One region of the Saccharopolyspora sp. ID03-671 genome, then DNA from elsewhere that is predicted to be linked to it. Evidence: riboswitches for the same ligand, from Rfam matches in the RefSeq annotation. Region 1 holds a riboswitch; each other region holds the start of a gene.

Region 1 (9,774 bases):
CAGGTAGATCGCGTCCACGTCGGGGGAGTCGATCAGCTGCTCGTAGGTCATCGCGGTGCCGCCGTGCTCGGCGGCGAAGCGCTCCGCGCGGGCCGCGGTGCGGCTGGCCACGCCGGTGATCTCGGAACCGTCGGTGTCGTGCAGCGCGGGAAGGGCCCGCCGCTCGGCGATCGCGGAGCAGCCGAGCACGCCCCATCGCACTCTGTTCGCCTCCATCAACCGCAGCCTAGGGGAAGAGGGTGGCGTCGCGCGGGATGGTCACGAGGTTCGGCCGCGCCGGGCGAGCAGGATCGCGAAAGCCGGGACGCCGACCAGCGCGGTCATCACCCCGACCGGAACCTCCTGCGGCGCGGCGACGGTCGTCGCGAGCACGTCGACCCACACCAGCAGGATCGCGCCCAGCACGGCCGTGACCGGCAGCAACGCGCGGTGGCGCGGTCCCACGACGAGCTTGGCGGCCTGCGGCAGGACCAGGCCGACGAACCCGATCGCCCCGGCCGCGGCCACCAGCGTGGCGGCCAGCAGGGCGGTGACCACCAGCAGCACGATCCGCAATCGGGCGACGTTGACGCCCAGCGCGGCCGCCGTGTCGTGGCCCAGCGCGAAGGCGTCCAGCGCACCTGCGCGCGCCAGGCACACCAGCAGGCACACCGCGCACACGGCGCCCGAGACCGCGACGTCGTTCCAGCGCGCGCCGGACAGCGAGCCCAGCAGCCAGAACAGCACTCCCCGGGTCTGCTCGGCGTCGGCGGAGGTGATCACCACGAACGAGGTGAGCGCCGAGAACAGCTGCGTCCCGGCCACTCCCGCCAGCACCAGGTGCGTGGTGGTGCCGCCCGCCAGCGAGCCGAGGGTCAGCACCAGCGCGAACGCCACCAGCGCCCCGGCGAAGGCGCCGGCGGTGAGCCCGATCGCGCCCGCGCCGAGCCCGAGGATCACCACCAGCACCGCGCCGGTCGAGGCCCCGGCCGACACGCCCAGCAGGAACGGGTCGGCCAGCGGGTTGCGCAGCAACGACTGGAGCACCGCCCCGCACATCCCGAGACCGGCGCCGCAGATCGCGGCCAGCACCGCGCGGGGCAATCGCAGCTGCCACACGATGCCCTGCCCGATCCGCGAGACGTCGGTCTCGCCGAGACCGAGCCGCGCGCCCACGACCCCGGCCACGTCGGTGACCGAGAGGGGCGCCGGACCGAGGGTGACCGCCACCGCGATCGACAGCAGCAGCGCCGGGATCCCGGCCAGCACGATCAGCGGAGCGCGCACCCGTCCGGTCCTCACCTGCGCTCCAGCTCGGCGAGCCGGTCGGCCAGCCGCTCGATGCCGGTGATGGTGCGCAGGCTGATGTTCATCTCGGTGCCGGTCATCGGCATCCAGTCGCCGGCGGCCACCGCGGGCAGCCGCGACATCGCCGGGTCGGTGCGCAGGAACTCCTGCTTGGCCGCGAGGGAATCGCCTTCGCCGTCGCGGGTGAGATCGCCCAGCACCAGCAGGTCGGGGTCGCGGGCGAGCACGTCCTCCCACGACACCTGCGGCCACATCGAGGTCACGTCGTCGTAGGCGTTGCGCACCCCCAGTGCGCGGGTCATGATCGCCGGTGAACCGGTGGAGCCCGCCACGTAGGGGGATTCGGTGCGGGCGAACCAGAACAGCACCGAAGTGTCCTGCGCGGCAACGGCTTTGGCCCGCGCGGCGGCGACCCGCTGCTGCAGCTGCGCCACCAGCGCCTCGCCCCGATCGGTGACGTCGAAGATCGCCGCGATCTCGCGGACCTCGCGGTAGATGTCGTCGAGCTCGACCGGCTCGCCCAGCGGCGCCTCCTCCGGCAGGCAGTTGGAGGGCGAGAGGTAGGTCGGAACGCCGAGCTCGGCGAAGCGCTCGCGGGAGGCCACGCCCTCGTCGGTGAACACCGCTCGGTAAGCGCCCAGCACCGCGTCCGGTTCGGTGGCCAGCACCGACTCGAACGACGGGTTGTTGTCGGAGAGCCTGGGCACCCGGGCGTTGTCGGCGGCCAGCGCCGGGTCGACCGGGTCGGTCCAGGTCGCGGTGCCCACCATCCGGTCGGCCAGGCCGAGCGAGAGCATGATCTCGGTGGTCGACTGGTTCAGGCTCACCGCCCGCTTCGGCGGTTCGGACACCGCGACCTCGGTGTCGCAGTTGGGGATCGTCACCCGCGGCGGAGCGGACTCCGTAGCAGGTGCGGAGCAGGCGGCGAGAGCGGCGGCGCAGAGCAGCATCGAGCTCGTGCGCGTCCAGAGTCGGAACACGTCGTGCGGAAATCCTCACCCCGGGCCCATGCGCGAGACCCGGTCGGCCGATTCCCGGAACCGGGTGCGGCTCCGGGGAGCCGGCAGGTCTTCGGGCTCGGGCTCCGCCGGGCGAACCGCCTTCCCGGATCCGTGATCCAGTGGCTCGGGTTCGCCCGTCACCCCTACCGCTGCGCGTCAGCTCCGGCTTCCGACCGGATTCCCTCACGGCCACATGTGGCGACCGGCTCGAGATCGAGTCTAACGGGTTGGTCGCCTACTGGTGGGTGCCGCCGTCGACGCGGATCTCGGTGCCGGTGATGAAGGCGCCGTCGTCGGAGGCGAGCATCGCCACCACGCCTGCGACGTGCTCCGGCGGGGCGAAGCCGCTGCCCAGGGCGGGGGAGAGCTTGGTGAACAGGTCCCAGTCGGTGTCGGCGGGCAGCTTGTCGGCGGTGGTCTCGGTGATGCCGCTGCGGATCCCGCCCGGGACCAGCGACACCGCGCGCAGGCCCTGCTTGGCGTACTCCAGGGCGATCGCGTGGGTGAAGGACTGGATGCCGCCCTTGCTGGCCGCGTAGGCCGCCATGTACGGGTGGGCGAAGTTCGCCGACGTCGAGCTGAAGTTGATCACCACGCCGTTGCCGGTTGCCAGCAGCGCCGGTAACGCGGCTCGGGTGACCAGGAACGTGCCGGTGAGGTTGACGGCCAGGATCCGGTTCCACAGCTCCAGCGAGCACTCGTGCGTGCGCGCCGTGTGCAGCGTTCCGGCCGCGTTGACCAGCACGTCCAGCCCGCCGAGCTGCTCGGCGCAGGCGGGGACGGTGAAGTCCACGGCGTCCTCGGCGGCGATGTCCAGCGGCAGCGTGCCCAGCCGGTCGCAGGTCCCGGCCTCGGCGGCGAGCCGGGCGGTCTCCTTCAGCCCGGCTTCGTCGATGTCGGTGGTGAGCACCCGGGCACCCTCGTCGAGCAGCCGCAGCACGCTGGCCCGCCCGATCCCCGACGCTCCGCCCGTGACGAGCACGCGCTTGCCGTTGAGCCTGTCCATCTCGCGTCCTTCCGCAGCTCCCGACCGTCGTGAAGCTCAACGCGCGAGCGCGCGTGAAGTTGCTCATGCCCCCGGCTATCCAGTTCGCCGGCCGTCCAGTTCGGACGAATGTGACGAAGGTCGGTGACGCTCGGTAGGGCCCGCCCTGGACGCCGCACTGAGGGTTGGTTAAGTTAGGCGCACCTAAGTACGAGTGAGGTGTGGACATGCGCTGGATGCGGACCCTGGGACTGATCATGACGGTCCTGCTGGGAATCGCCCTGACCGGTTGCGGCGCAGCCGGTCCCGAGGGGGAGCAGCCCGCGGCCGGATCGGCCGACGGTCAGTTCCCGGTCACCATCAAGACCGCGTTCGGTGACGTCACCGTCCCCGAGCGTCCCCAGCGCGTCGTCGCGCTCGGCTGGGGCGACGCCGAAACGGCGCTGAGCCTGGGAGTGCAACCGGTCGGCGCCGCCGACTGGCTGCCCGTCGGCGGGGACGGCGTCCCGCCGTGGATCCCCGCCGACAAGCGCTACACCACGCCGCCGAAGATGCTCGGCACGATGGAGGTCGACATGGAGAGCGTCGCGGCCCTGCAGCCCGACCTCATCCTCGACACCCGCGCCAGCGGCGACAAGGAGCGCTACAACCTGCTCAACCGGCTCGGCGTGCCGGTGGTGAGCATCCCCGAGGGCGGCGGCGAGTCCTACCTGACCACCTGGGACCAGCAGCTCGACATGGTCGGCAAGGCGCTGGGCAAGCAGGCGGAGGCCGCGCAGCAGAAGGCCGACCTCGAGGGCAAGTTCCAGCAGGCCGCCGCCGCGCACCCGCAGTGGGCGGGCAAGACCGTCGCGGTCGGCGCCAAGATGGTCGGCTCCTACGGCGCCTACGTCAACGGCGGGTCCCGGCTGGAGTTCATGGAGCGGCTGGGCTTCCGCCAGTCGCCCGCCGTGCAGCAGGTGGCCGGGAGCAACTTCTTCGTCAGCGTCTCCCCGGAGCGGATGGACCTGTTCAACGCCGACCTGACCGTGATGTTCCCGATCGGGCTGGCCGCCTCCGAGATCGACCGCGACCAGATGTTCCAGCAGGTGCCCTCGGTCCGCGAAGGCCGCTCGGTGGTGCTGCACGACGAGCAGGCCACCCAGGCGTTCTCGGCGGGGACCGCGGCGGGCATGTCCTACGCGGTCGACAAGGTCGTCCCGCTCATCGAGCAGGCCAAGCAGGGCTGATCGACCCCGACCGGCAAGGAGAACGACGCGTGACCTCGTGGGACCCGGCCGAGGCCGAGCACGTCACCTCGGCGGCGCAGCTCCGCGAGATCGTCGAACCGCCGCACCCGGAGATCGCCGAGAAGGTGGTCTCCGGGATCGACGGCGTCAGCCGCGGCTTCATCGAGCGGTCGCGGCTGTTCCTCGTGGCCACCACCGGCGCCGACGGCAGGCTCGACGTCTCGCCGCGCGGTGACACCGCCCGCAGCGTCGTCGTCTTCGACGACGGCAAGACGCTGGCCTACGCCGAGCGTCCCGGCAACCGCCGGGTGGACGGGCTGCACAACATCTTGGAGAACCCGCAGGTGGGGATGCTGTTCATGATCCCCGGCGTCACCCACGTGCTGCGCGTCAACGGCACCGCCACCGTCGTCCGCTCGGCCCCCTTCATGGCCGACCTCGCCGTCAAGGGCACACCCCCGGAGCTGGCGGTCGTGGTCACGGTCGAGGAGCTGTTCGTCCACTGCGGCCGGGCCCTCCTCAAGTCCGGCCTCTGGCGCCCCCACACCTGGCCGGAGGGCGACCACCCGGGCGTCATGGCCCTCTTCGAATCCCAACAGGCCCTCAAGACCGACCCACCCCGGACCACCCCCTGACGCGCTCCGCAGGGCGCGTCATGTCGAAAACCCCGGTTTTCACGCGACGAAAACAGCGGTTTTTGACGCGTGAAAACCGGGGTTTTCGACACGGGGTGGGGAAATTCGCAGGTGAGGGGGTTATGTGGTGACTCGTTCGGGGGAGCGGGGTGGTGCGGTGGGGACCACCGGGACTGCGAGCAGGGCGCAGCAGCCGGCGATGGCGAAGGCGATCGGGTAGCCGGCGGCGGCGATGACCGCGCCCATGATCGGCGGGACGGCGGTGGCCGTGAGTGATTGGCCGGTGTTCTGGGCGCCCATGGCGCGGCCGCTCCAGTGCGGGCCCGCGATCTCGGCGACCGCGGTGAAGGCCAGCCCGTTGTGGGCGACCGCGACGATCGAGGCCACGACCATGAAGGTCAGGGCCAGGGGAGTGCCCGACAGGGCGGCCAGCCCGCCCATCGCGATCGCCGAGCCGAAGGCGAAGTAGCGGATCGGCCGCAACCGGCTGCCGATCCGGTCCGACCAGATCCCGGCGCCGACCCGGCTCAGCGCGCTGCACAGCTGCGAGGCGCCGACCAGCGCGCTGGCGGCCGCGGTGCTCCAGTGCTGCGTGGCGATCAGCCAGACGAGCATGTACGTCCAGGCCGTCTGCTGCGGCACGGTCAGCGCGATCGAGACGGCGTGGATGCGCAGCAGCCGCCGGTCGCCCCGGTAGGGGTTGTCGCTGTGGCCGTCGCGGCGGGCCTCGGCCACCGACGGCCTCGGCGGGTCCAGGATCAACGCCGCCACCAGCACCGCGGCCACCGCGCACACGCCGGCGACGGTGAGCAGCGTGACCGTGAGCCCCCGGGCCTCGACGAGGTTCGGCACCAGCACGGCGGTCAGGCCCACGCCCAGCGGCTGCGCGGTCTGCCGGATGCCCATCGCCATGCCGCGCCGCTGCGGCGGGAACCAGCCGGAGACGACGCGGCCGCTGGCCGAGTTCGAGCTGGCCCCGGCCGCGCCGCCGACGAACAGCAGCACCGCCAGCCACACCAGCGATCCGGCCAGCGCGGCCGCCGCGGCGCTGACCGCCAGCATGCTCAGCCCGATCAGCAGCGAGATCCGCTCGCCGATGCGGTCGACGATCGCGCCCCAGATGATCAGCGTGCACATCGTCCCGGCCAGCGGAGCGGCGGCGATCATGCCCGCCTGCGACAGCGACAGCCCGCGCTCGAAGTGCAGGTTCGGGATCAGCGCGGGTGCGGCGTTGGTGAACACCGTCGCCGCGAGCTGCGCGAACATCGAGATCGCCAGCATCAGCCAGCGGTTCGGGGTGCGCGTGATCGTCGATCCGAGCATGGTCCAGACCGTAGACCTTAGCGAGAGAAACGATCTGGTTCCGGGGAGGTGTGCCCGAGCACACCTCCCCGGTGCCTTCAGTCCACGGACATCTCGCCCAGCTGCGACCAGTCGTCCTGGTCGATCTTGGCGTTGATGATGCGCGGGGTCTCCGCCAGGTACGGCGGCAGCTCCTTCCGCGCGTCGTGGAAGTGCTGCGAGGTGACGTGCGCCGAGCCCGCCTCGTCATCGCGGAAGGCCTCCACCAGCACGTACTCGGTGGGGTCCGCCAGGCTGCGGGACCAGTCGAACCACAGGCATCCCGGCTCGGAGCGGGTGGCCTCGGTGAAGGTCCGCGCGATCTCCGGCCACGCCTCGGCGTGCTCCGGCTTGATGCGCCACTTCGCGGTGATGAAGATCATCGGTGTTCCTCCAGGTCAGGGGGTCAGGATCGCGCGGCCCCGGATGCGGCCGGCGTCGAGGTCGTCCAGGGCGTCCTGGAAGCGCTCCAGCGGGTACTTGCTGGTGTGCAACCGGACCTTGTCCTGGGCGGCCAGCACCATCAGCTCGCACAGGTCGTTGTAGGAACCGACCAGGTTGCCAATGAAGTTGATCTCCGTGGAGATGATGTCGATCGTCGGCACGTCGATGTTCTCGCCGTAACCGACCACGTGGTAATCCCCGGCGCGACGCAGCATCCGCACGCCCTCGGACGTCGCGCCGCCCTCGCCGACGAAGTCGATGACGGTCTCCGCGCCGTGGCCCCCGGTGAGCTCCCGCACCTGCTCGACGTGCGTGCCGTCGGCGACCACGCCGTGGTCGGCGCCGATGTCGGCGGCCAGCTTCACCGCCTCCGGGTTGCGGTCCAGCACCACCAGTTCCGCGGCCGAGATCGCCTTGAGCACCTGGATGCCGATGTGGCCGAGCCCGCCCGCGCCGATCACCACGCACTTGTCGCCCGGGCGCAGCTTGCGGGCCGCCTTGGCCGCCGCGTGGTACGCGGTCAGACCCGCGTCGGCCAGCGCCGCTACGTCCGCCGGCTCCAGCGAGTCGTCGATGCGCACCACGCTGCGCGCCGAGGTCTTGAGGTAGTCGGCGTAACCGCCCGCGGTGTCGATGCCCGGGAACAGCGACTGCTCGCAGTGCACGTCGTCGCCGAACCGGCACGCCCGGCACAACCCGCAGGTCACCAGCGGGTGCACGATCACCTTGTCACCCTCGGAGACGTTGGTGACCGCGCTGCCCACCGCGTGCACCCAGCCCGCGTTCTCGTGCCCGATCGTGTAAGGCAGCTCCACGCCGGACTTCTCCGCCCACTGCCCCTCGAGGATGTGGATGTCGGTGCGGCACACCCCGGCGCCGCCGATCTTGACCACGACGTCGTAGGGCCCGGTCGGCTCCGGAACCGGGACCTCGGTCAACCGCATCGGCTCGTGGTAGCCGACGACCTGCACTGCTCTCATGACGCTCGTCCTTCCGAAGACATCGCCCGCGGCGTCTGGTCCGCCCCGGGCGCGGGATTGGCGGAATCGGGGTAGCGGGTGCGCAGCAGCCCGCGGCAGAAGTGGGAGTTGCCCTCCACCGAGATGCGCGTCGCCCGGGCGAAGCGCAACCGGAACGGCACCTGCTCCGGTGAGCACGGCCGCCCCTCGTCGTCGACCAGCACCGGGGCCTCGGGCCCGGTCGCGAACCCGACCGCCGCGCGGCGGTCGAGCAGCGACCGCGTCGCCGCCTCGTCGGGCAGGTCGGCGACGGTGATCGCGTGCAGGTCCTCCTCGGCCAGCTCCGGCCGGGCCTTGAGCAGCCGGGTCAGGACCCGCTCCATCGCCGCCGCGTGGGCCTTGCGGCGGAACGTCGCCCGCAGCTCCTCCAGGTCCTCGTCGGCCTCGCCCGGGAACGTGTCGCGATACCCGGCGTCGGCGGCCAGACCGGTGTTGATCAGCGTCGAGTCGTGGTGGTCGTCGAGCTCGACCACCACGCCCGTCACGCCCGGCAGGGCGCGCAGCACGTCCTTGGCGTCCGAGGCCATCAGGTAGGCGAAGTTCGGCGCGCAGAACGAGGTGGGCAGCCGCAGGTGCACCTCGACCTCGCCCGCCTCGCTCACCTCCAGCGAGCGCACGAACCCCAGGTCCGTCACCGGCTCGTCCAGCTCCGGATCGATGACCTGGTGCAGCGCCTCCCACGCGGCGGTGCGCAGTTCGGCGGCCATCTCAGACACCCGCCTTCTCGGCCACGTCCAGCTCCGCCGGAACCGGGATGTCGTACATGCGGGCGGCGTTGAGGCCGAGGATCTTGCGCTTCTGCTCGGTGGTCAGCGGCGCGTACTCGCCCTGCATGTCCTCCGGGATCTGGAAGTCCACGAACTGCTCGATCAGCCACTTCGGCGTCCAGATCGCGTAGTCGCTGGAGAACTGGATGCGATCCTCGTCCAGCCAGTACAGCAGCTCGCCGATGATCTGGGCGAAGTAGCGCGGGCGCGAGTGGATGAAGGGCATCGCCACCGCCAGGCCCGCGTGCACGTTGGGCTCCTGCACCGCGATCCAGCAGAAGTCCTCCAGCCGCGGCAGGCCGCAGTGCTCCACCACGAAGTTGAGGTCGGTGAAGTCGGTGGCGACCTTGTCCACGTCGGCGACGTCGAAGGCGTCGCGGTCCAGCGGCCGGATCGTCGGCCCCTTGTGGATGTGGATGTTCCGGATGTCCAGCTCCTGGCACGCCTCCAGGTACTTGATGCACCACGGGTCGTCGAGCTTGTAGCCGCGCGAGTCGCCCTGCCACTCGGCGGTGTAGAGCTTGACGCCCTTGAGGTCGAAGCGCTCGGCGTCCCGCTTGAGCTGGTCCAGACCGGCCTGCTCGAAACGCGGGTCGAAGCAGTGGTTGTAGGTCAGCTTGTCCGGGTGCTCCCGCGTCAGCGCGAACGCCTCCTCGGTCTGGCCGAAACCGTTGCCGTAGAAGGCGCTCAGCAGCGCGGGCTGGAAGATCGCGTGGTCGACGTAGCCGTCGGTGAACAGGTCCTTCATCAGCCGCTCGCCGCCCTGGTAGAGGAAGTCCTCGTAGGGCCAGTGCTCGGACTCCGGGCTGAGGTTGCGGTGGTAGTCGTAGAAGCAGTCGATGAACTGCTTGCCGTGGATGTTGCGCTGGTTGTCGGCACGGGCGTCCCAGAGCGCGACGTGGGCGTCCACGATGAAGTAGTTCTCGCCGTCCTTGCTGTACATGTGTCCTCCGCTACGTGGCAGCTGTGGCACGTTCGGGAGGGAACGGTAGGAGCGATCAAGCCCCGTCGGCGGCGCTCGCGTGTCTCACTTTGAGACAGCGCGACCGCCCTGGAGGCTTGCTCC
Region 2 (9,774 bases), 2.3 Mb from region 1:
TGCTGCCCGCTGCGGGTGTTTCACGATTTCAATGGAAGTCGGAACCCCGATTTCAATGGGAATCAGGCGTCTGAGTTCCATTGAAATCGTGAAACCCGGTGCGGGATCCCAACGGCAGATGTCCCTGGCGAGTGAGTGCTCGCCAGGGACATCTGCCGTTGGGGATCCGTTGTGCGGTCAGTCCTTGAGGGCCGCTACCGGGCCGATGACGATGACCGCCGGGGGTTTGATGTCGTGGGCGCGGACGTCGTCGGCGACCTGGGCGAGGGTGGTCTTCAGGGAGCGCTGGGTGTCGGTGGTGGCTTCCTGGACGACCGCGACCGGGGTGTCGGCCGGGCGGCCGTTCTTGATCAGCACCTCGGCGAACGCCTCGATGCGCTGGACCGCCATCAGCAGCACCAGGGTGCCGCGCAGCCGGGCCAGGGCCTCCCAGTCGACCAGCGAGCGCTCGTCGTCGGGGGCGACGTGGCCGGAGACCACGACCGCCTCGTGCGCCACCCCGCGGTGCGTGACCGGCACGTCGGCCATCGCCGGGGCCGAGAACGCGCTGGTGATGCCCGGGACGACCGTCACCGGCACACCGGCTTCGGCGCAGGCCAGCAGCTCCTCGAAGCCCCGCCCGAACAGGTACGGGTCGCCGCCCTTGAGCCGGGCGACGAACTTGCCCGCGCGGACCTTCTCGATCAGCGTCTCGTTGATCACCTGCTGGCTCGCCGAACGCCCGTAGGGGATCTTCGAGACGTCGATGACCTCGACGTGCGAGCCCAGTTCCTCCAGCAGCTCGCGCGGCGCCAGGTGGTCGGTGAGCACCACGTCGGCCTTGGCCAGCAGCCGCCGCCCGCGCACCGTGATCAGGTCGGGGGCACCGGGCCCGCCGCCGATCAGCGCGACGCCGGGGGCGTGCGGTTCGGGGTGCTCGTCGACGACGCCGGACTGCACGGCCTCCAGCAGCGCGTCGCGGACGCCGGCGCTGCGGCGCGGCTTGCCGCCCGCGAGCACGCCGAGCAGCAGCCCGTCGTGCTCGGCGACGGCGGGCGTGACGGCGCTGCCCTCGGTGGCGTTGTCGGAGCGGACGCAGAACACCCGGTCGCGCTCGGCTTCCGCGCCGACGGCCGCGTTGACCTCGTCGGACGAGGTCGCGGCCACGGCGTACCAGGCGCCGTCGAGGTCGCCGTCGCGGTAGTCGCGGCGATGCCAGGTGATCTCGCCTGCGTCGGCGAGCGCCTCGACCGCGGGCGTCGCCTGCGGGGCGATCACCTCGACGGCGGCGCCCGCCTTGATCAGCCGGGGAAGCCGCCGCTGCGCGACGGGCCCGGCACCGACCACCACGACGCGGCGACCGGTGAGGTCGAGTCCGGCGAGGTAGTGGTTATCCGATGGAGTGGCCATGTGCGTGTCCGTGTGCGTGACCGTGTCCGGTCGGGTCGTCGGGGTGGTGGTGCGGCGTCTGCGGCGCACCCAGTTTGTCCTCGAATCCCGGCAGCAGCACCCGGTACGCGCAGGTGTCGCAGTTCATCCGGATGTCGCCGTGGAGGGCCTCGTGGTAGCGCTCCACGACGAGGTCGACCAGGGCGTCGCAGTCTCCCAGGTATCCGGCGACCCGGACGTCGATGTCCTGCGCGGTGTCGGCCCACTCGCGCGCCTGCGTCACGACGCGCTGCGGCAGCACGCCGTCGAACAGGAAGTACGGGGCCACCACGACGCGCTTGGCCCCGAGCTTGCGAGCCCGGTCCAGCCCGCCGGGGACGTCCGGCGATGCCAGGGAGATGAACGCGGTCTCAACAGTGTCGAAGCCGCAGGTCTCCTGCAAGAGGCGTGAGACCTTGCACACCTCGGCGTTGGCGTCGGGGTCGGTGGAGCCGCGGCCGACGAGAACCACTGCGGTGTCGGCCCATTCCTCGCGCGGGACCTGCTCGGCGATCCGCTCGGCGAGCAGGTCCAGCAGGATCGGGTGCGGCCCGAGGGGACGGCCGAAGACGAACGACGTGCCCGGGTGGCGGCGGACCTCGCGCTCCAGCGCGGCGGGGATGTCGCCCTTGCCGTGGCCCGCGGCGACGAGCACCAGCGGCACGGCGGCCATCCGGCGGTGGCCCTTGTCGGTGAGTTCGGTCCAGGACTCGGTGACCGCGGGGGCGGACAGCTCGATGAAGCCGCCGGAGGCGTCGACTCCGGCGGCGGTCATGCGCGCCTTGAGCCGCTCCAGGAAGGAGTGGAACTCGGCCACTCCGCGCTCGTCCACCGTGCCGTGGCCCACGACCAGCAGCGGTTCGGTCACCGGTTACCTCCAGGTTCTGCCCAGTAGAGCAGGGCGTTGACGGCGGCTGCGGCGATCGCCGCGCCACCGCGTTCGGTCAGGGTGCTCACGGCCGGCAGGCCGCTGCGCCGCAGAGCGGCCTTGCTGTCGACGGCGCCGACGAACCCGACGGGCACGCCGATGATCAGCGCCGGTTCCAGCTCGCCGTGGTCGGCGAGCCGGAGGAGCTCGGTGAGCGCGGTGGGTGCGTTGCCGACCGCCCACACCGCGCCGCGCGGGTGCTCCCGGGTGGCCAGCCGCATCCCGGCCGCGGAGCGGGTGAGCCCGTCGGACGCGGCCAGGTCGGCAACGCCCGGGAAGTCCAGTCCGATGGTGACCTCGCGGGCGGTGACGCCGGAGGCGACCATGCGCACGTCGGTGATCAGCGGCGCGCCGGAGAGCAGGGCCTCGCGGCCCTGCCGCAGGGCGTCCTCGTCGGCGACGACCTCACCGGTCCAGCTGGGGTCGGCGGTGGTGTGCACGACGCGTTCGACGACCGCGCGGGTCAGCGGTGCGAACCGGTCGAAGTCGGCTCGGGACCGCATGATCCGGTAGGACTCGGTCTCGATCGGATGGACTGCGCGCCTCATGGTCTTCCCTGTTCCCTATCCGATTTCCGCGCTTTTTCGTGCGGTGAACCGCCACCACATCGCCGCACCGCCCCAGACCAGCAGGAACAGCGCCAAGGTCAGGTAGCCGAGCAGCTCGAACTGGTCCGAGATGGCCGCGATCCCGCTCAAGAAGTCCACGCCCAGGTCGGCCAGCAGGCCGCAGAGGACGACGAAGGCGACCAGGGCGGCGAGCCCGACGGTCAGCGCGGTGGTGGTGACGTTCACCCACAGCCGCCGCAGCGGGCGGGCCAGCGACCAGGTGTAGGCGCGGGACATCAGCATTCCGTCCACGCTGTCGACAGTGCACATCCCGGCGGCGAACAGCAGCGGGAGGCTCAGCACGGCGATGGCCGAGAGGTTCGCACCCGGGGTGACCATCGCCAGCACGGTGATCTCGGTGGCGGTCTGCATCCCGAGGCCGAACAGCAGGCCGATGCCGAACAGGTGCCAGGAGCGGGCGACGCCCTGCATTCGGCCGCGCAGCACGCGCGCGAGCAGTCCGCGCCGTCCCAGGACGAGTTCGACCTCGTCCTCGTCGACGGCGCCGCTGCGGGCGCGGCGCAGCAGCCGCCAGGCGTCGCGCAGCACGAGTCCGTTGAGCACCGCGAGGGCGGTCAGCACGATGACGACGATCAGGTGGACGAAGGTGGCCATCCGCACGCCGGTCTGCTCGGCCCACTGCTGGGCGGCGGGTCCGGCGATGAAGGCGACGGCGCAGGCCAGCAGCAGCACGACGCTGGCGTGGCCGAGGGCGAACCACATGCCGGTGGACACCGGGCGCCTGCCGCGCTGCATGAGCAGCCGGGTGGCGTCGTCGATGACGGCGACGTGGTCGGCGTCGAAGCCGTGCCGCAGGCCTAGCAGGTAGGCGGTGGTGCCGGCGGCGGCGAGGCCCCCGGCGGCGCTGAACGCCTGTTCGTGCAGCAGGTAGGCACCCCAGCCCGCGAGGTGCAGTGCTCCGATGGCGGCCAGCAGGGCCGCTGATTTCCGGCGCTCGCGTGCGCCCCAGCCGGCGGTGCGCCGGCTCACTTCGGCATCCCGACTCATGGGATCTCCGACCTCCTGGGTTCTCCCGCCCGGGGTTCGGTGGCCGCGCGCCGCGGGTTCGCGGCACGGGGCCGGCGCGCAGTGTCCTGACTCCCGGATCGGCGTGGTTCCCCCGCCTTCCAGCTGGTGGCAGCCGTGGCGATGGGTGGGGACCACTCCCCGGTCACAGTGGCGGGACCGTCCCGGATTCGCACCGGGTTCCTGCACTGTCGGCGACAGTCATCCTTGCCTGATCTACGGTCCGAGGTCAAACCTGGTGAAATCGATCACGTTGCGTGATCTAGTCGGCCGCACCCTTCGACCGAAGGCGCTTTCAACCGGCTCGATCGGGGTACTCGGTCGGGTGAGCCCGTTGCTCGGCTCGACGCGCGTCAAGGAGGTCATCATGAACGAGACGCACTCGATCACGCTGAACATGCAGGTCGTGGAGGCGGGAGCGAAGACGACGGCCGACGTCGGACTCACCACGCCGAGCGGGCAGCCGCTGCACGGTCACGGCACGGCGCGCAGGCACCCCGACGATCCCGAGGTACCGCAGATCGGCGACGAGATCGCCATCGCCCGCGCCCTGTTCGAGCTCGGCCACAAGCTCCTCGACCACGCCTCCGACGACATCGGGGACCGCCTCCACCGGCGGGTCCACCTCCCGGCCTGAGGCCGGACCCCACCCCACCGAGAACGGGAGGTTTTCATGAAAACCTCCCCACCACCTGGAGGTGAACACCCCCACGATCCCCTCGGGGGAGTCGAAGTTCTCATGAAAACGTCGTCCTCTCGGAGTGGGGGAGGTTTTCATGAGAACCTCCCTGTTCCCTCGTGAACGGAGGCCTTCCGGCACTCGATCCCCTTCGGGGAAATGACAGTTTTCATGAAAACTTCCCCCACCCTGGGAACGGACGGTTTTCATGAGAACTGTCGCGAGTGGGTGATCACGCGACCGCCGTGAGGACGTCGCGGACGACTCGGGCGGCGACCGCGGGGACGTCCGGGAGCAGGCCCGGGCGGGCGCGGACGCGCAGCTCGACGGGGTCGAGGCGAGGCAGGTCGCGGCGCTCGACCAGACCGACCGGCCGCGTCCGCGTCGAGGGCAGGAGCGTGACGCCGAGGCCCGCGCGGGTCGCCGCGAGGACGCCGGAGAGATCGGCGGCCTCGCACACCAGGTCCGGGCCTCGGCCGAGCGCGTCCACCGCTGCGATCGCGTGCCTGCGCAGGGTGCACGGTTGGTCGAACACCACCATCGGCAGCGGCCGGTCCTCGGTCGGCGGCTCCCAGCCCGGTGCGGAGAACCACTCCAGCCGGAACCGGCCCGCGTCGAAGCTGCGCTCGTCGACGGTGTCGTCGATGAGCAGCGCGATGTCGATGCCACCGCGATCGACGGAGTCGGCCAGCCGGGCCGTGCGGTCGAGGCGGAAGCGGATCTCGCGGTCCGGGAACGCCGCGCGCAGCCCGGAGGCCAGCTCGGGCAGGAAGCGGTCGGCGGCGTGCTCGGTGGAGCCGAACACGAGCGTGCCGCGCCCCTCCGCGCCGAGCCTGCGCACCGCGTCGTCGTGCACGTCGAGGATGCGGCGGGCCTCGGCGAGCAGCAGTTCGCCCTCGGCGGTGAAGCGGGCCTGCCTGCCCTCGCGGACGACCAGCTTGCGGTCCAGGGTCCGCTCCAGCTTGCGCAGGTGCTGGCTGATCGCGGACTGCGTCAGGTACAGCGCCGCCGCGGCCCGGTGGAACCCGCCGCAGTCGGCGACGGCCACCAGGCTGCGCAGCGCGACGACGTCGAGCACTGCACTCATGCGCCCAGCCTAGACCGATCAGCATCCGCGATCGATCGCGATCGCTTATCGTTGTTGGACGCCGAGCTGTTCGAGGCCGGATTCTGTTAGCCATGCAAACCTCGCGGTCGATACCGCTCTCGCTGGCCGCCCCGATCGTCTTCTTCTGGGCCAGCGGCTACCCGACCGGAGCGCTGGGCGTGGCCGCCGCGTCGCCGTTCCTGCTCACCGCCGTCCGACTGACGCTGGCCGCGGCGATCCTGTCGGCGATCGCGCTGGTCGGACGGGCCGTGTGGCCCAGCGGCGGGGCCATCGGGCACAGCGCCGTGGCGGGACTTCTGACGCACGCCACGCAGTTCGGCGGCTGCTACGGCGGCATGGCCGCCGGGGTTCCCGCGTCCGTGACGGCCCTGGTGATCTCGATGAACCCGGTGCTCACGGCCGCGCTGGCGGCGCTGCTGCTGCGCGAGCGGCTGAGCCGGTCCCGGCTGCTCGGGCTCGTGCTGGGCGTGCTGGCGGTGCTGGTCACCCTCGGCGGGCAGGTGGCGGCCGAGGGCGAGTGGAACCCGGCGATCCTGCTGACGCTGCTGGGGCTGCTCGGCTTCTCGGCCGGCGGCCTCTACCAGCAGCGCTACTGCGGCGGCATCGACATCCGCTCCGGCGCCGCCGTGCAGACGATCGCCGGGGCACTGGTCATCGCCGCCATCGCGGTCGTCGAGGACGGCCACGTGACGGAGTGGGCGCAGGCGGGGGTCGCGGTGCTGTGGCTGGTGATCACGGGGTCGGTGCTGGGCGTGAGCTGCTACCTGCGGGCGGTGGCGGTCGGCGGGGCGGCGCGGGCCAGCGCCCTGTTCAGCGCCGTGCCGCCGCTGACCGCCGTGATCGCCTGGCCGGTGCTCGGCGAAACCCCTTCGCTCGCAGTGCTTCTCGGCATCGCCCTGGCGACCGCGGCGTGCGTGCTGGGCACTCGCGCACCGGTTCAGGCGGTGCGGCGGATCTGATCCCAGGCCGCTTCGACGTGCCTGCGCTCGGTGGCGGGCGAGCCGATGGCCAGCCGCAGCCACGTCCGGCCGTCGATCTTGGTGTGGGTGAGGAAGAGCTCGCCGGAGTCGTTGAGCGCGTCCATCACCCGGTGGGTGCGCGCGTTGGCCTCCTCGACCGCCAGGTCCGGGTAGCGCGGCCGGAAGCACACCAGCCCGAGCGGATGCGGCTCCAGCAGCGCGAAATCGGGGTCGTCGCGCACCCGTCCGGCGAACTCCTGGGCGAGCGCGACGGTGCCGCGGATGTGCTCGCGCAGCCCTTCGGCGCCGTACCAGCGCAGCACCGACCACAGCTTCAGGGACCGGAACCGGCGACCTAGCGGCACCTGCCAGTCCCGGTAGTCGATCACCTCGCCGGATTCGCTGGCCGCGTTGCGCAGGTACTCCGGCAGGATCGACAGCGCCTCGATCATCGGCGCCCGGTCGGCCAGCCACAGCGCGCTGCAGTCGAAGTTCGTCAGCAGCCACTTGTGCGGGTTGGTGCAGTAGGAGTCGGCGAACTCGGCGACGCCGTCGTTGATCCAGCGCAGCTCCGGGCACACCGCCGCCACGCCCGCGTAGGCGGCGTCGACGTGCAGCCACACCCCGCGCCTGCGGCAGACCTCGCCGATCTCGCGCACCGGGTCGATCGCGGTGGTGGAGGTGGTGCCGATCGTCGCGCACACCACCGTCGGCACCGCACCGGATTCGAGGTCGGCGGCGATGAGCTCGTCGAGGTGGCGGACGTCCATGCCGAGCGAGTCCGGGGCGGTGTCGACCACGCGCACGTTGTCGGCCCCGATCCCGGTCATCCGCGCGGCACGCTCCAGCGAGGAGTGGGTGTGCGCGGAGACGTAGAGGACGTGGCGGCGGGTGATGCCGCGCCGCGCGACGTCCTCACCGGTCCGCTGCAGCGCCGCCAGGCAGGCCACGAGCACGGCGCTGGACGCGGAGTCCTGGATGACCCCGCCCCCGGCCGCGTCGGTGCGGAAGTGCGGTGGCAGACCGAGGAGTTCGACCAGCCAGTCCATCACGACGGTCTCCAGCTCGGTGCAGGCCGGGCTGGTCGCCCACACCATGCCCTGCACGCCGAGACCGCTGGAGAGCAGGTCGCCGAGGACGGAGGGACCGGTGGCGTTCGACGGGAAGTAGGCGAAGAACCCCGGGTGCTGCCAGTGCGTCACCCCCGGCAGGAGGATCTCGTCGAGGTCCCGGAGGACCTGGTCGAACCCCTCACCGCGCTCCGGCGGGTGCGCGGGCAACTTCGCCCGCACCTCCCCCGGCCCCACCTGCGACCGCACCGGGAACGACTCGATCCCCGCCCGGTAGTCCGCGATCCAATCCACGACCTGCTTGCCCCAACGCCGGAACTCCTCCGGCGACATCTCCCCGCTCACCGAACCACCCTCGCACCCCGCACGAGCTCAGCGCAGCAGGTCGATGGCGTCCCTGGGGCAGATCTCGACGCATTCCCCGCAGGACGTGCAGGCTTCGGCGACGACCCGGGGGCGGCCCGGAGCCGGGCGGAGGGCGTGTTCCGGGCAGGTGAGCAGGCACGCGCCGCAGGCGGTGCAGGCGTCGGTGATCGTCAGCGGGTCAACGGACATCGCCCGCCATCCAGCGGTAGCCGCGCGGGGTGACCATCCGGCGACCGACCACGGTGGACTGCGAGGAGCCGACGACGACCGTCGTGAACATGTCCACCTCGGCCGGGTCGAACTCGGCGATCGGGGCGCACCAGACCTTCTCGTCCGCGCGGCTGGCCTGACGGACCGCGCCGACCGGGGTGGTCGCCGGGCGGTGCTCGGCGAGGATCTCCAGGGCCCGGCCGAGCTGCCAGTGCCGCTGCACCGAACGCGGGTTGTAGAAGCACACCACGAGGTCGCCCTCGGCGGCGGCGCGCACCCGGCGCTCGATCATCTCCCACGGCGTGTGCAGGTCGGACAGGCTGATCAGGGCGTGGTCGTGGCCGAGCGGAGCGCCCAGCAGCGACGACGCCGACAGCGCCGCCGTCACGCCCGGAACGCCGACGACCTCGATGTCCACGTCGGCCTTCTCCAGCGCCGGGCTGGCCATCGCGTACACGCCCGCGTCGCCCGAGCCGATCAGCGCGACCGCGCGACCCTGCTTGGCGAGCTCCACCGCCTCGGCCGCGCGCGCCTCCTCGGCGCCCAGGCCGGTGGCGCGCTCCTCGGTGCCGGGGCGAAGCAGGTGCCGGACCTGGTCGAGGTACTGGTCCAGGCCCACGACCACCGAGGCGCGGCGCAGCTCGGCGTCGGCGCGCGGGGTGCGCAGGTCGGGAGCGCCGGGCCCGATGCCGACGATGGCGAGCCTGCCGCGCGGGCTGATGCGGGCCGCGGCGACGGTGACGTTCTCGCCCTTGATCTTGTCGGCGACCAGCTCGACCGGGGCGCCGTAGGCGAGCTCGTCGGCCGCGTGCAGCGCGGAGGCCTCGGCGACGCTGGGCGTGCCGACCTCGCTGCGCACCACCTCGCTCGGGTTCGGCACCTCGACCCCGGCCAGCACGTCGGCGGAGTAGGTCAGCAGCGACAGCTCCTCGCCCTCACCGGAGTGCCGAAGCCCAGGTCCTGCACGGCGTCGAGGATGCCGGCCTCGTCCGCCTTGAGGTCGACGCTGGCGAAGGCGCGGATGGCGCGCGGGTCCAGCCCGTGCTCGCTGTCGAGCCGGGCGATGGTCTCGGTGACCGCGGTGCGCGAGACGCCGCGCGCGGACCCGACGCCGACGACCAGGGTGCGCGGGATGAGGCGCAGCGTGCGCTCCTCGTCCTCGACCGGGCGGCGGTCGTCGATCACCACCGTCCACGCCGGGTTCGCCACGTCGGCGGCGACGTTGGACGGCAAGGCGGGCAGCGGGAAGCCGTGCGGGTTGACCAGCCGGACCGGCTCGCCGTCGAGGATCGCCACCCCGCAGGACGGCAGGTCGCCGTCGACGGTCGCGTCGAGCTGGTCGACGAGCTCGTCGAGCGCGGTCGTGCCGGTGGAGTCGGTGGCGGTGGTGATGACCGGGGTGCAGCCGAAGAC
Region 3 (9,774 bases), 2.3 Mb from region 1:
CCACGCGGGCCGAGCGCGCCGGATCTATCGGCTTCGTTGCGCGATGCGCAATGGGGAGTGTGCATCCTGCATCGCGGTGTCGCTAAGCTGTCGCCCGACCCAGTGATGAACGGGAGGACACGTGGTGCAGCCGGGCAACGAGGCCGAGGTGTTGTGCCTGGGCGAGACGATGTCGCTGGTCGCTCCGGCCGCCCCGGCGCCGCTCGAACGAGCCCCCTCCTTCACGCTCTCCGCCGGGGGCGCCGAGTCCAACGTGGCCGTGCACCTGGCCTCGCTCGGGCACCGCGCGCAGTGGGCCGGCCGCGTCGGCGACGACCCGCTCGGACGCCGCCTGGTCGCCTCGATCGCCGCCGCCGGAGTCGACACCGGCCTGGTCGAGGTGCGCGCCGACGCGCCCACCGGCGTCTACTTCAAGGACCCCCGGCCCGAGGGAACCCGCGTGCACTACTACCGCGCGGGTTCGGCCGCCTCCACGATGGATGAGGACTTCCTCGCCGACGAAGTCGTCGACGCCGCGCGCGTCCTGCACATCAGCGGCATCACCCCGGCCCTGTCGGAGGGCTGCGACCGGCTGATCCGGCGGTTGCTGACCCGGCCGCGCCGCGCCCCGATCTCCTTCGACGTCAACCACCGGCCCGCGCTGTGGTCGGCTCGCCGGGCCGCCCCGGTCCTCGCCGAGCTCGCCCAGCTCGCCGACGTGGTCTTCGTCGGCCTCGACGAGGCCGCCGCCCTGTGGGGCGTGAAGACCGCCGATGACGTGCGGGAACTCCTCGACGGACCGGTCACGGTCGTGGTCAAGGACGGTGCCGAGGCGGCCTACGCGCTCGGCGAGCGCAACACCGCCGTGCCCGCGCCGACCGTCGAGGTCGTCGAACCGGTCGGAGCCGGGGACGCCTTCGCCGCCGGGTTCCTCTCCGGCGTGCTGCGCGGCGAGGACGACCAGCGCTGCCTGCGCCGCGGCCACCTGCTGGCCGCGCACAGCCTGCGCAGCACCGAGGACCACGCCGCCGCGCCGGACGCCGAGTCGCTGGAGCGCTGGCTGGGGCTCGACGAACAGCGCTGGGGCGCACTGCGATTCGACGGGAGCGAGTGAGAAGTGCCCTTCCTGGAAGACCTCTTCGCCCGGCCGGTGATGGCGATCCTGCGCGGCATGGACCCGCAGCGGACGGTCGAACTCGCCGAACGCGCCTGGGACCTGGGCATCGACGCCGTCGAGGTGCCGATCGAGACGCCGAAGGCCGAACCGTCGCTGGCCGCCGCCGTGCGCGCCGGAGCCGAGCGCGGCCGCCCGGTCGGCGCGGGCACCATCGTCACCCCCGAGCAGCTGCGCACCGCCCGCGACCTGGGTGCGGCCTTCACCATCGCGCCCGGGCTCGACGCCGAGATCGTGCGGCTCAGCGCCGAACTCGACCTGCCGCACGTGCCCGGCGTCGCCACCCCCAGCGAGATCCAGCAGGCGCTGCGCCTCGGGTTGAGCTGGGTCAAGGCGTTCCCCGCCGCCGAGCTGGGCAGCAGCTGGTTCCGCGCGATGAAGGGCCCGTTCCCCGCGCTGCGCGTGGTCGCCACCGGCGGCATGAACGCCCGCAACGCCCCCGAGTTCCTGGCGGCGGGAGCCGACGTCGTCGCAGTCGGCTCGGCCCTGGAAGATGAAACCCAACTCCCCGCCCTCGCCGACCTCATCGAGAGGTAGGGGAAGTTTTCATGAAAACCTCCCCCAACCCCGGATGAGTTCGACGTGGTGTGGGGAACACCTGGTGACGTTCTCCCACCTCACGGAGGGTCTCGTCGCGTGGTGGGGGAAGTTTTCATGAAAACCTCCCGGTGTCTGGGTGAGGGGAGGTTTTCATGAGAACCGTCCCCACAACCCGGTCGTGGTGGGGTCTCGGGAACGTCGTGTGATGGAGGAGAAGTCGTGAAGGTCCACGTTGGTCCGGTGTCGCAGCCCGATCTGGAGGCCGCCGTGGTGGCGGCGGGGGCCGAGCTGAGCTCCGCCGAGGACGCGAACGCGCTGGTGTGGTTCGGTGCCGAGCCGAACCGGTTCGCCGAGTACGACCGCCCGGGGCTGGAGTGGGTGCAGCTGCCCTCGGCGGGCATCGAGTCCTGGGTGGCCTCCGGGGTGCTGCGCGAGGACCTGACCTTCACCTCCGCCGCGGGCACCTTCGCCCAGACCGTCGCCGAGCACACCCTCGGCCTGATGCTGTCCGGCGCGCGGCAGCTCGCCGCGATGGCGCGGGCCACCACCTGGCAGCGTCCCGAGGGAATGCGCAGCCTCACCGGATCGACCGTCGGCATCATCGGTGCCGGTGGCATCGGCAAGGCGCTGATCGAGATGCTCCGTCCCTTCCAGGTGCGGGTGCTGGCGGTGAACCGCTCCGGCAAGCCGGTGCTGGGCGCCGAGCGGACCTGGCCCGCCGACGACGCCGACGGGATGCGGGAGCTGCTCGCCAATTCGGACTTCGTCGTGGTCGCGGCCCCGGCGACCTCGGCCACCTCGAAGCTCGTCGACGCCGCCGCGCTGGAGACCATGAAGTCCGACGCGTGGCTGATCAACATCGCGCGCGGCTCCCTGGTCGACACCGACGCGCTGGTCGAGGCTCTGGACGCGGGCCGCATCGGCGGTGCCGCGCTCGACGTCACCGATCCGGAGCCGCTGCCCGACGGCCACCCGCTGTTCGGCCACCCGCGCGCGCTGATCTCCCCGCACACGGCCAACCCGCCGCACCTGCAGATGCCGGCCCTGGCACGCCGCGTCGAGGAGAACGTCCGCCGCCACATCGCAGGTCAGCCCCTCCTCGGGCTGGTCGACGTGACCGCCGGGTACTGAGCGGGGAACGAGATCTTTCTCGCGAAATCGCGCGGTGGGTGGTGAGGGGTCTCTCGATCGATAGGATGGCTTCGCCAGTACGGCGGTGACGTGGAGGAACCCGGTGTGAGGCCGGGGCGGTCGCGCCACTGTGACCGGGGAGCGGGCCCCTGGCAGCCACGGCCCTGACAGGCTGGAAGGCGGGGACCCCGCGAGGATCCGGGAGCCAGGAACTCCTGCCGCCGTGACCCCCGCCGGGGCGCGCACCCCGAGAGAGGATCACCGTGAGCGAGCCTGCCCGCGACGCCCGAGTTCTGCTGCTGTCCACTGCGGACACCGACCTGCTGGCCGCCCGCGCCGCCGAGGCCGACTACCGCGTCGCCAACCCCTCCCGGGTGGCCGCCGAGGACGTTCCCGCGCTGCTCGACGGCGTCGACGTCGTGGTCGTGCGCCTGCTCGGCGGCCGTCGCGCCTGGGAGGAGGGCCTGGACGCCGTGCTGGCCTCCGGCCTCCCGACCGTGGCGCTGGGCGGTGAGGCGACCCCGGACGCCGAGCTGATGACGCTGTCCACGGTGCCCGCCGGTGTGTCCACCCAGGCCCTGGCTTACCTGGTCGAAGGCGGTCCGGAGAACCTCGCGCAGCTGGCGAACTTCCTGTCCGACACGGTGCTGCTGACCGGCACCGGGTTCACCGAGCCGCAGTCGATGCCCGAGTTCGGGCTGCACGGCGAGCGCGCCCACGACCCGTCGAAGCCCACGATCGGCGTGGTCTTCTACCGGGCGCACGCCCTGTCGGGCAACACCGCCTTCGTCGACACCCTCGCCGACCAGGTCGAAGCCGCCGGGGCCAACGTCGTGCCGGTGTTCTGCGGTTCGCTGCGCGGCCTGTCCGACGCCGCCGGTCTGCGCGAGCTGCTGGCCGGCTGCGACACCCTGATCGCCACCGTCCTGGCCGCGGGCGGTGCCGTGGCCGCCGACGCCAGCGCGGGCGGCGACGAGGACTCCTGGGACGCGGGTGCGCTGGCCGAGCTCGACATCCCGGTGCTGCAGGGCCTGTGCCTGACGACCAGCCGCGCGGTGTGGGCCGACAGCGACGCCGCGCTGTCGCCGATGGACGCCGCGATGCAGGTCGCGGTGCCGGAGTTCGACGGCCGGTTGATCAGCGTCCCGTTCTCCTTCAAGGAGGAGGGCCCGGAGGGCATCCCGGTCTACGTCGCCGACGCCGAGCGCGCGGCGCGGGTGGCCTCCACCGCGGTGTCGCTGGCGCGGCTGAGGCACGTCGACAATTCCGCCAAGCGCCTCGGCGTCGTGCTCTCGTCCTACCCGACCAAGCACTCCCGCGTCGGCAACGCCGTCGGCCTGGACACCCCGGCCTCCGCGGTGGTGCTGCTGCGCGCGCTGGAGGCCGCGGGCTACGACCTCGGCGGGCTGGACGTGGCCGGCCTGGACGGCGACACCCTCATCCACCGGCTCATCTCCGCAGGTGGGCACGACGTGGAGTGGCTGACCGAGGAGCAGATGGCCGAGGCCGCGATCCGCGTCCCGGCGCCGCGCTACCGCGAGTGGTTCGACGCGCTGCCCGAGGAGCTGCGCGCGTCGATGACCGAGCACTGGGGCGCCCCGCCCGGCAGCCTCTACGTCGACGACGAGGGCTACCTCTACGTCGCCGCGCTGCGCTTCGGCAACGTGGTGATCCTGATTCAGCCGCCGCGCGGGTTCGGCGAGAACCCGATCGCGATCTACCACGACCCGGACCTGCCGCCGTCGCACCAGTACCTGGCCGCCTACCGCTGGCTGGACGAGGAGTTCGGCGCCGACGCGGTGATCCACCTCGGCAAGCACGGCACCCTGGAGTGGCTGCCCGGCAAGGGGCTGGGCCTGGCCGCGGACTGCGCGCCGGACGCGGTGCTGGGCGACATGCCGTTCGTCTACCCGTTCATCGTCAACGACCCGGGCGAGGGCACGCAGGCCAAGCGGCGCGGCCACGCGACCGTGGTCGACCACATGATCCCGCCGATGGCGCGCGCAGACGCCTACGGCGACATCGCCAAGCTGGAGCAGCTGCTCGACGAGTACGCCCTGGTCACAGACCTGGACCCGGAGAAGAAGCCGGCGCTGCGCAACCAGATCTGGGAGCTGATCACCCACGCCGAGCTGCACCACGACCTGCACCAGGAGGGTCAGCCGGACGAGGAGTCCTTCGACGACTTCGTGATGCACGTCGACGGCTACCTGTGCGAGATCAAGGACGTGCAGATCCGCGACGGCCTGCACATCCTCGGCCGTGCGCCGCGCGACGAGGAGCTGGTCAACGACGTGCTGGCGATCCTGCGCGCCAAGCAGGTCTTCGGCGGCACGGTCGGCGCGCTGCCCGGCCTGCGCTCCGCGCTGTCGGTCCACTTCGGACTCGACGAGCAGGCGCTGCTGGCCGAACCCGGTGCGCGCGCGGACGTCCCGGCCGAGCTGACGAAGCTCGTCGAGGGCCCGTCGGCCTCGGCGTCGGACGCGGTGGACCTGCTGGAGTCGTTGGCGCGCAGGCTCGTCGAGGCGCTCGCCGACACCGGCTGGGACGCCGAGCGGGCCGAGGAGGTCGTCACCGGCGTGATCGGCGCCGAGATCGCCGACGTCGGCCGCATCCTGCGGTTCGCCTGCGCCGAGCTGGTGCCGCGGCTGGCGCGCACCACCGACGAGGTCGACAACGTGCTGCACGCGCTCGACGGCGGTTTCGTGCCCGCCGGGCCGTCCGGGTCGCCGACCCGCGGTCTGATCTCGGTGCTGCCGACCGGCCGCAACTTCTACTCGGTGGACCCCAAGGCGATCCCGTCCCGCAACGCCTTCGACGTCGGCTCCGCGCTGGCCGAGTCGCTGATCGCCCGGCACGTCGCCGACACCGGGGAGAACCCGCGCTCGGTCGGCCTGACCGTGTGGGGCACCTCGGCGATGCGGACCCAGGGCGACGACATCGCCGAGATCCTGTGGCTGCTGGGCTGCCGCCCGAAGTGGGACGACGCGTCCCGCCGGGTCACCGGCTTCGAGGTCGTCCCGGTCGCCGAGCTGGGGCGCCCGCGCATCGACGTGGTGGTGCGCATCTCCGGCTTCTTCCGCGACGCGTTCCCGCACGTGGTGTCGCTGATCGACGACGCGGTGCAGACCGTGGCCGTCCTCGACGAGCCCGACGAGGACAACTACGTCGCCGCCCACTACCGCGCCGACAGGGCGGAGCACGGCGACGACCGCCGGGCCTCCACCCGCATCTTCGGCTCGAAGCCGGGCGCCTACGGTGCCGGTCTGCTGCCGCTGATCGACGCCCGCAACTGGCGCAGCGACGCCGACCTCGCCGAGGTCTACGCGACCTGGGGCGGCTACGCCTACGGGCGGGGCCTGGACGGGCGCGAGGCGCGCGGCGACATGGAGACGGCGTTCAAGCGCATCCAGGTGGCGGCCAAGAACGTCGACACCCGCGAGCACGACATCGCCGACTCCGACGACTACTTCCAGTACCACGGCGGCATGGTCGCGATGGTGCGCTCGCTGTCCGGGCAGAACCCGGCCGCCTACGTGGGTGACTCGGCGGTGCCGCACGCGGTCAAGACGCGGACGCTGGGCGAGGAGACCAAGCGGGTCTTCCGGGCCCGGGTGGTCAACCCGAAGTGGATCTCGGCGATGCAGCGCCACGGCTACAAGGGCGCGTTCGAGCTCGCGGCGACCGTGGACTACCTGTTCGGCTTCGACGCCACCGCCGGGGTCGTCGACGACTGGATGTACACCAAGCTGGCCGAGTCCTACGTCTTCGACGAGCAGGTGCAGCAGTTCCTGCGCAACTCCAACCCGTGGGCGCTGCGCGGCATGACCGAGCGCCTGCTGGAGGCCGCCGACCGGGGGCTGTGGGCCGAGCCGGACGAGCAGGTCCTCGACGACCTGCGGTCGGTGTACCTGGAGCTGGAAGGCCAGTTGGAGGACTGATCGTCCGCCCGGGACCGGGGTGCCGGTCCCGGGCGGAATGTACCTTCTCCTGTCTCTCCACAGTGGACTGATGCGGTGGGCCGTTCGGGTGGAAAGTACCGCAGAATTCCACTCGTTCGTGTTGCGCTCACGGTCGAGGTGTATCTGACAGGGGGTTCATCTCCTCTTACTCGTGGACACTTTGGACGAGCCGGAGCGGCGGTCGGACGGCCGCCGGGGAGGCTCCGGGGGAGGAGACGAACCATGTCGGACACGAAATTCGGGGCGCGGGCGGCGGCCGGAACGCTCGCGGCGATGAGCCTGCTCGGCGGGCTGCTGACGACCAGCGCGCACGCCTCCGAGCAGGGCGCGGCCGCACCGCCGATCGTCGGCGGGCAGCAGGCCCCGATCGCCGACCACCCGTGGGTGGTCTTCCTGGCCGACAACCAGGGCAACCAGTTCTGCGGCGGCACGATCGGCGCGGCCAACAAGGTCATCACCGCCGCTCACTGCGTCGAGGGCGAGCAGCCCACGGCGGTCAAGGTCGTCGCGGGCCGCGAGGACAAGTCCACCACCGAGGGCGTCGAAGCCGCGGTCACCGACATCTGGGTGCACCCCGGCTACCAGGACGCCAACACCGGCTCCGACGTCGCGGTGCTGACCCTCGACCAGGAACTGCCCCAGGCCCCGCTGCCGGTCGCCACGCCGGAGGACACCGCCGCCTACGAGCCGGGCAAGATGGCCGCCGTGCTCGGCTGGGGCGCCACCTCCGAGGGCGGCGACGCCTCCGAGACCCTGCAGAAGGCCGAGGTGCCGCTGACCTCGGACGCCGACTGCAAGAAGGCTTACGAGCAGTACGACCCGAAGGCGATGGTCTGCGCCGGGTTCCCCGAAGGCGGCGTGGACAGCTGCCAGGGCGACTCCGGCGGCCCGCTGGTGGTCGACGGCAAGCTCGTCGGCATCGTCTCCACCGGCAACGGCTGCGCCCGGCCGGGAAGCCCGGGCATCTACACCCGCACCGCCGCCTACCAGCCGGACATCCAGGCCCAGCTCACGGCGCAGCGCTGACCACCGGTCGTGCTGATCAAGCCGGGGTCAGCCGCAGTCCGGGGCCGAGTTCCCGGGCCAGGCCGGCGGCCAGCGTCCGGAAGGCCCGGACCTGCGGGTCCGGGTCACCGGCGCGGCTGACCAGCACGCTGTGCTCCCACGGCGCGTCGGCCACCGGCACGCACCGGGTGCCGGGCCACGGGTAGAAGCGCTCGAAGGACTCCAGCGCAGACCCCGCCCCGCGCCCGGCGGCCGCGGTGGCCAGCACCTCGTGCGGGGTGACGGCGTCGTCCCGACCGCGGCGCGGGGCTTCCCCGCCCCGCGCCGCGGTGAAGTACAGGTAGTCGCTGAACGGCCGCGGCGTGCGCTCGGGTAGCCGGATGAACGGCAGGTCGAGCACGTCGGCCAACCGCACCTCGGGCGCGTCGGCCAGTTCCCAGCGGGCCGAGACGACGACGATCCGCCGCTCGGTGGTGAGCACGTCGATCTCGACGCGCTCGTCCTCCGGCGCCGGGCGCACGAAGGCCACGTCCACCCGGTGCTCCAGCAGCGCCGACACGTGCTCGGTGAAGTCCAGCGGCACCAGCCGCAGGTCGATCTCGGGGTGGGCGGTCCGGAACGCCCGCACGGTCGCCGGGGTCAGCTCGGCCGAGCCGTGCCCCATCACGCCGACCCGCAGCACGCCCGGCTGCGCCGTCGCCGCCTCGGCGACGTCCTCGCGGGCGAGCTCGGCGGCGGCCAGGAGCGCTCGCGCGTGCCGCGCGAGCCGGTGCCCGGCGGGCGTCAACCGCACCGGCCCGCGCTCCAGCAACGGCACCCCGAAGTCCTGCTCCAGCTGCTTGACGTGCTCGGTCACGGTCGCCTTCGCCAGGAACAACCGCTCAGCGGCCCGCCCGAAGTGCCCCTCCTCGGCCACCGCGAGCAAAGTCTCCAACCGCCGGAACTCCATACGAGCAAGCTACGACCGGCGATACCCCGAAACCAGCGAAAGAGGCACGCATAACGACGAACCCCCGCAGCATCAGCGGCTTCGAAGCTGAGCCGATCGTGGAGAACCCGCGAACCGACGGTTCCCAACGGGAGGACGTGATGAGACGGATCGATTCCGTTCTCGACGAGGGCCTCGATCGATTCGCACGGGCCTGGAGCGTCTTGGAGAGGCGTAGTCGTTCGGGAAAACCGAACGGTGGGGGCATTGGGGTGGTTCGGGGACGTAGAACGTTAGGGGTGCGAAGCGTTTGGGTGCCTGCTGGTCTGTTGTTGATGGTGGCCGGGTGGGGTGCTAACCAGTTCTCGCCGTTGCTGGGGGCTTATCGGGGTGAACTGGGGTTGAGCCCCTCGGCGGCGACCGGGTTGTTGGCCTTGTACGTCGTGGGGCTCGTGCCCGGGTTGCTGTTCGGGGGTCCGCTGGCGGACCGGCGGGGGCGCAGGCCGGTGGTGCTCTGGTCGATCGTGATCAACGCTGCGGCCACCGTCGCGCTGATGCTCGGGGCGCACGTCGTGCCGGGGCTGGTGATCGGCCGGTTGCTGGTGGGGGTGAGCACCGGGGCCGTGCTGGCCGCCGGGAGCGCGTGGGTGCGGGACCTGTCGCACCCGCCGTTCGGGACCGCGACCGAGGACGGGGCCGGTGCGCGTCGGGCCGGGGTGCTGCTGGCCGTCGGCTTCAGCGTGAGCGGGCTGGCCTCCGCGCTGGTCGCTACCTGGGGCCCGTTCCCGCTGGTCAGCGCCTACGTTCCGCACCTGCTGCTGTGCGCGGTGACGCTGCCGCTTGCGTGGCGCTGCCCGGAGACCCGCGTCGAGCACGCGGCCGGGGCGCCGCGCGGGCGGGGTGCGCGCGACCCGCGCTTCCTGCGGCGGGTGGCGCCGGTGGCGCCGTGGATCTTCCTGTGCCCGACCGTCGGTTTCGCGGTCCTTCCCGCGCAGGTCACCGCCCACGCACCCGGCTTCGAGGTGCTCTACGCGGGCTTGTCGACGCTGTGCGCG

What was found. Region 1 has a riboswitch for cobalamin ahead of REH65_RS01065 (ABC transporter substrate-binding protein). Riboswitches for the same ligand answer to the same signal wherever they lie in the genome.
Region 2: another riboswitch for cobalamin. It lies ahead of REH65_RS23295 (HoxN/HupN/NixA family nickel/cobalt transporter); the one in region 1 lies ahead of REH65_RS01065 (ABC transporter substrate-binding protein).
Region 3: another riboswitch for cobalamin. It lies ahead of cobN (cobaltochelatase subunit CobN); the one in region 1 lies ahead of REH65_RS01065 (ABC transporter substrate-binding protein).

The regions. Positions count from the first base shown of each region.
Region 1 is NZ_CP134054.1:219,531-229,304, forward strand. It holds gene REH65_RS01055 (Gfo/Idh/MocA family protein) at 1-216, opposite strand, end outside; gene REH65_RS01060 (iron ABC transporter permease) at 259-1,281, opposite strand; gene REH65_RS01065 (ABC transporter substrate-binding protein) at 1,278-2,267, opposite strand; cobalamin riboswitch at 2,332-2,510, opposite strand; gene REH65_RS01070 (SDR family NAD(P)-dependent oxidoreductase) at 2,524-3,294, opposite strand; gene REH65_RS01075 (iron-siderophore ABC transporter substrate-binding protein) at 3,501-4,502, shown strand; gene REH65_RS01080 (MSMEG_1061 family FMN-dependent PPOX-type flavoprotein) at 4,532-5,137, shown strand; gene REH65_RS01085 (MFS transporter) at 5,258-6,460, opposite strand; gene REH65_RS01090 (putative quinol monooxygenase) at 6,538-6,861, opposite strand; gene REH65_RS01095 (NAD(P)-dependent alcohol dehydrogenase) at 6,877-7,902, opposite strand; gene REH65_RS01100 (metal-sulfur cluster assembly factor) at 7,899-8,648, opposite strand; gene REH65_RS01105 (amidohydrolase family protein) at 8,650-9,651, opposite strand.
Region 2 is NZ_CP134054.1:5,019,535-5,029,308, reverse strand. It holds gene cobA (uroporphyrinogen-III C-methyltransferase) at 178-1,389, opposite strand; gene REH65_RS23305 (sirohydrochlorin chelatase) at 1,370-2,275, opposite strand; gene REH65_RS23300 (precorrin-8X methylmutase) at 2,272-2,883, opposite strand; gene REH65_RS23295 (HoxN/HupN/NixA family nickel/cobalt transporter) at 2,899-3,933, opposite strand; cobalamin riboswitch at 4,031-4,155, opposite strand; gene REH65_RS23290 (DUF1876 domain-containing protein) at 4,337-4,606, shown strand; gene REH65_RS23285 (LysR substrate-binding domain-containing protein) at 4,881-5,735, opposite strand; gene REH65_RS23280 (DMT family transporter) at 5,828-6,715, shown strand; gene REH65_RS23275 (aminotransferase class I/II-fold pyridoxal phosphate-dependent enzyme) at 6,694-8,118, opposite strand; gene REH65_RS23270 (DUF362 domain-containing protein) at 8,158-8,340, opposite strand; gene cobJ (precorrin-3B C(17)-methyltransferase) at 8,330-9,259, opposite strand; gene REH65_RS23260 (cobalamin biosynthesis protein) at 9,274-9,774, opposite strand, start outside.
Region 3 is NZ_CP134054.1:4,996,224-5,005,997, forward strand. It holds gene REH65_RS23170 (sugar kinase) at 125-1,093, shown strand; gene REH65_RS23175 (bifunctional 4-hydroxy-2-oxoglutarate aldolase/2-dehydro-3-deoxy-phosphogluconate aldolase) at 1,097-1,690, shown strand; gene REH65_RS23180 (D-isomer specific 2-hydroxyacid dehydrogenase family protein) at 1,913-2,824, shown strand; cobalamin riboswitch at 2,874-3,062, shown strand; gene cobN (cobaltochelatase subunit CobN) at 3,088-6,765, shown strand; gene REH65_RS23190 (S1 family peptidase) at 7,009-7,812, shown strand; gene REH65_RS23195 (LysR substrate-binding domain-containing protein) at 7,829-8,725, opposite strand; gene REH65_RS23200 (MFS transporter) at 9,034-9,774, shown strand, end outside.